2 regions of the Jeongeupia sacculi genome follow, and region 1 is predicted to be linked to the other one. Evidence: predicted binding sites of a transcription regulator. Region 1 holds the regulator's gene; the other holds the start of a gene.
What was found. Region 1 encodes sigma-54, which starts transcription at its own class of promoters, with help from an activator protein. Its sites were predicted from a motif close to CTGGCACGCTTCATGCTT; they were not measured.
Positions count from the first base shown of each region.

Region 1 (2,199 bases):
TGAGCAGGAGGAACGTCGAAGCGCATCATTGTATCGTCAGCCGGCGCATAAATAAAAACGGGAACCCGTTTATCGGGTTCCCGTTGGCAGGAAAAGGACACTTACTCCTCCGCTACGACCTGACGGCGGATGCTCTCGCCATCGTGATCATTCCGTTTTTCCTTGTGCTTGACGACCTGCCGGTCAAGCTTGTCGGCCAGCGCGTCGATCGCGGCATACATGTCTTCGTCAATTGCCTCCACGTGGATCGCCTTACCCGGCACATGCACGGTTGCCTCAATTTTCTGCTGCAGGCGTTCGACCGACAGGACGACGCCCACTTCGATCACCGCGTCAAAATGGCGTGTGATTCGGTCGAGTTTACTCGTGATGTAATCACGAATCGCCGGAGTCACTTCGAGGTGATGGCCGCTGATATTGAGGTTCATAGGTCTTCTCCTTCAGGTAAATCGCCGTTACAGGCATTTGCGCAGATTGACGGGAGAGATTTGCATCGCCTCCCTGTACTTGGCAACGGTTCGTCGCGCAACCACGACCCCTTGCCCCGCCAACGCATCAGCGATGGCACTATCCGATAAAGGCTTTTGCTTGTCCTCTTGCTGGATCAGCTGGCGAATCTGCGCCTTGATCGCAGTAGCGGAAGCTTCCCCGCCGGCTTCGGTTTCGACATGGCTGCCGAAGAAATACTTGTACTCGAAAATTCCGCGCGGCGTGAGCATGTACTTCTGGGTGGTCACCCGCGAAACGGTGGATTCGTGCAGATCAAGCTCGGAGGCAATATCGCGCAGCACCAAGGGCCGCATCGCGATTTCACCATGTTCAAAGAACGCGCTTTGCTTATCAACGATCGCCTGACCGACGCGCAGGATGGTGTCGAAACGCTGCTGGACACTCTTGACCAGCCATTTGGCTTCCTGCAACTCGCGGGCCATCGAACCGCCATCACTGCGTTGCAGGATATCGGCGTACATCCGATTGACCCTGAGCTTGGGTCTGGCCGCGTCGTTCAAGCGCACTCGCCACTGCCCCTTGAGCTTGCTGACCAGTACATCAGCGACAACATAATGCGACGATTCGTCGCTCCATTGCGCGCCTGGCCGCGGATTCAGGCTGACGATCAGCGCTTGCGCTGCCTTCAGCTCCGTTTCATCGCATTTCAGGCGACGTTTCAACCTAGTGTAGTCCCGTGCCGCGAGCAAATCGAGGCTGTCCCGCACAATCCCCAACGCAAGTTGACGTGCGTCAGAGAGTGGCAAGACCGCCAGTTGCAAAGCCAGCGACTCGGCCATATCTTTCGCGCCGACGCCCAGCGGTTCGAGCTGCTTGAGCCGCGCCAGGGCAATCGCAAGGTCATCGGATTCGAACTCGAACTCGCCGGCAAGTTCCGCCGGCAACAGCGCGAGGATTTCCTCAAGCGGCTGGGTCAGAAAGCCGTCGTCGTCGAGCGCGTCGATCAACCAGGTCAGCGCGGCGCGATCCCGCAACGGAATCGGCAGCAGCCCGGCTTGCGCCAGCAGATGCTCGCGCAGGGTCAGCTCGCGGGCGATGTTGCTGGCGGGGTCGAAATCATCGTCGTCATCACCGCTGCCACGCGCGCCGCCGCCACTGCCTTCCCAGCCCCAGTCGTCGTTGTCGAACGCCGACTCGCTCGCCGGCGCATCGTCGCTGCTGCTGTTCTCGGTCGGCGCTTCGGCACTACCTTCGCCTTCGCTTGAGGCGTGATTGTCTTCGCCGCGCTCAAGCAGCGGGTTTTCGGCCAGGAAGCGCTCGACCTCCTGTTGGAAATCAAGCGTCGACAACTGCAGCAGCTTGATCGACTGCTGCAGCTGCGGCGTCAGATTGAGCTGTTGCGAAAGGCGAAGTTGCAGCGATTGCTTCATGCGCCCGCCTTACATCCGGAAATGTTCACCGAGATAAACCCTGCGTACCTGTTCATCGGCGATGATTTCGCTCGGCAAGCCCGAGGCCATCACCGAGCCTTCGGAGATGATGTACGCACGATCGCAGATCCCCAGCGTTTCGCGCACATTGTGGTCGGTAATCAGGACTCCGATACCGCGTTCCTTGAGGAAGCGAATGATGCGCTGGATGTCCATCACCGCGATCGGGTCGACGCCGGCGAACGGCTCGTCCAGCAGGATGAAGCGCGGGCTCGCCGCCAGTGCACGGGCAATCTCGGCACGACGGCGCTCGCCGCCG
Region 1 is NZ_AP024094.1:3,140,739-3,142,937, reverse strand. It holds gene hpf (ribosome hibernation-promoting factor, HPF/YfiA family) at 102-428, opposite strand; gene JLC71_RS15170 (RNA polymerase factor sigma-54) at 456-1,880, opposite strand; gene lptB (LPS export ABC transporter ATP-binding protein) at 1,890-2,199, opposite strand, start outside.

Region 2 (2,199 bases), 760 kb from region 1:
GTGGCCAGATATGGCGTGAATATGCACGAGGCCGCCGATTCGGATATCGCCAGCTACGCCAGCTTCAACGATTTCTTTACCCGTGCACTCAAGCCGGGCGCCCGTCCGCTGGCCGCGTCAGCATTGGTCTGTCCGGTCGACGGCGCCATCAGCCAGTGCGGTGCGATCGAGCAGGAGCAGATCTTCCAGGCCAAGGGCCACAGCTACTCGACCACGGCGCTGGTGGGCGGCGATGCCGCGCTGGCACATCGGTTCGACAATGGCAGCTTCGCCACCATCTATCTCAGCCCCAAGGATTACCACCGCATCCACATGCCGTGCGACGGGCGTCTGCTGCAGATGATTTATGTGCCCGGCGAGCTGTTTTCGGTCAACCCGGCGACGGCGCGCAATGTGCCGGGCCTGTTTGCCCGCAACGAGCGCGTGGTCTGCGTGTTCGAGGGTGAGCAAGGGCCGTTTGTGCTGGTGCTGGTCGGCGCGACCATCGTTGGCAGCATGGCCACCGCCTGGCACGGCATGGTCAACCCGCCGCGCGAGCAGGCCGTTCGTCGCTGGGACTACCGCGACCAGCAGATCATGTTGAAGAAAGGCGAGGAAATGGGGCGCTTCCTGCTGGGCTCGACCGTCGTGCTGCTGTTTCCACAGCCGGGTGTGCAGTTTTCCAGCGCCTGGAGGCCGGCCAAATCCGTTCGCTTGGGCGAGGCAATGGCGGGTTGATCGGCCGATTGCCGTTCACGCGCAGCGCGATGGCCCCGCCCCGGCGGGGCTTTTTCATGGGCTGAACTCAGGCTTGAGACACTTTTCCACGCTGCCAGGCGTTTCATTTCGGCGGCCGTGGTGCGGCACGGCGCGCCCTGCCTCAATACCTGTAGCTGCGACTGCCGTGCCCAGCACGTGCACGGCCCAAGGCTAGGCTGGGCATGGTTTTTCGAGCCTATTGTGTCTCAAACCTGATGCAAACGCGCTGACGTGGCCATATAAAAAAAACTAAATTCCCTTTTTATTCATCGTCTTATGTGCACCTGGCACGCCGCCTGCATTACTCCTGGCAAGCAAGTCAGGAGTCGAGATCATGTGGTCATCCCGTTTCAGCTACAGCAGTCCGGTTCTGGCAGTGGCGATCTTCGCCGCAAGCCAAGCGGCTTTGGCCGTCGAAGGGGGAATCCTGATCAGTCGCGACGTTGCACCGCGCATTGCCTACCGCCCGGATAGCCCGAAGTCACCGAACCCGGTCGAAGTCAGCGCTTCGCCGGCTCGTCAAACCACCGACGCGACCCGCGATGTTGCCGGTTGGAGCCAAGCCGACGAGGCGCTGATGGGCAAGCTGCATGCAGGACAGACCGGTGGACAAAGTTTTGGCGGCGCAACCGCTGCCTGGAGCAGCCCGGCCGCAGCCGGTGGTGCAGGGCGAATGGCTGGTGCAGGTGGTGCGAGTGGTGTCGGCCGGACGATCAGTGGCGCGACCGCGGGCATTGCCGGCCAGCTTGGCCAGGCGCTGGCTCCGTTGACGGCACGTTAGGAGAACAACATGAACGCAACGTGGCCCCTGCTGTATGTGTCCTTGCTGCCGCTGGCTGCAGCAGCCGATGTCGCCGTGATCACCAATACGGGCGCTAACGGACAAGGCGTGCTGTCGATCAACCAGGCCGCCGGCAATGTCAACGCCGCTGCCAATCTGCGCAGTCTGACAATGAACTCGGACGGTGCCGCGATGGCACAGGCGGTCGGCACGGTGGTAAACGTGGCGGTGCAAGCGGGAGGGGGCGGCAATGTGCCGCAGGCCCGGATCGAAGGCACTTCGTTCAGTGGATTCAATGGTGTGCTGGGCATCAACCAGCAAGCCGGTCAACAAAATGCAGTCGGCAATACGCTGGCGATCGCGGTGGGAACCACCGCGCAGGCAAGTGCCGGCCTGATCGTGGTACGCGGCGCCGACGATGCCTTGCTGTCCGGGCAGGGCGGGCAAGCGGCGCTGGAGCAACTCGCGGCGCCGGGATTGCCGCAAACGAGTATCGACCCGGCTGCCTTTCGGGGTGGTCGTGGGGTGGTGCAAGTCAACCAGGTTGCGGGTAACGGCAATGTCGCCGGCAACGCGCTGGCCGTGCAGTTCTCGCGTCCGCCTGGTTAACAACCGGCTTGTTACAACAGGCCAAACTCGTAGTTCCTTCGTGTGCAGTACTTTTATCGAGCTCTGAGGAG
Region 2 is NZ_AP024094.1:2,384,721-2,386,919, reverse strand. It holds gene asd (archaetidylserine decarboxylase) at 1-717, shown strand, start outside; gene JLC71_RS11405 (FapA family amyloid fibril periplasmic chaperone) at 1,073-1,519, shown strand; gene JLC71_RS11400 (FapB/FapC family functional amyloid domain-containing protein) at 1,529-2,128, shown strand.
Region 2: JLC71_RS11405 (FapA family amyloid fibril periplasmic chaperone) is a predicted target of sigma-54. The motif match lies at 1,023-1,040, and genes of this name have one in related genera.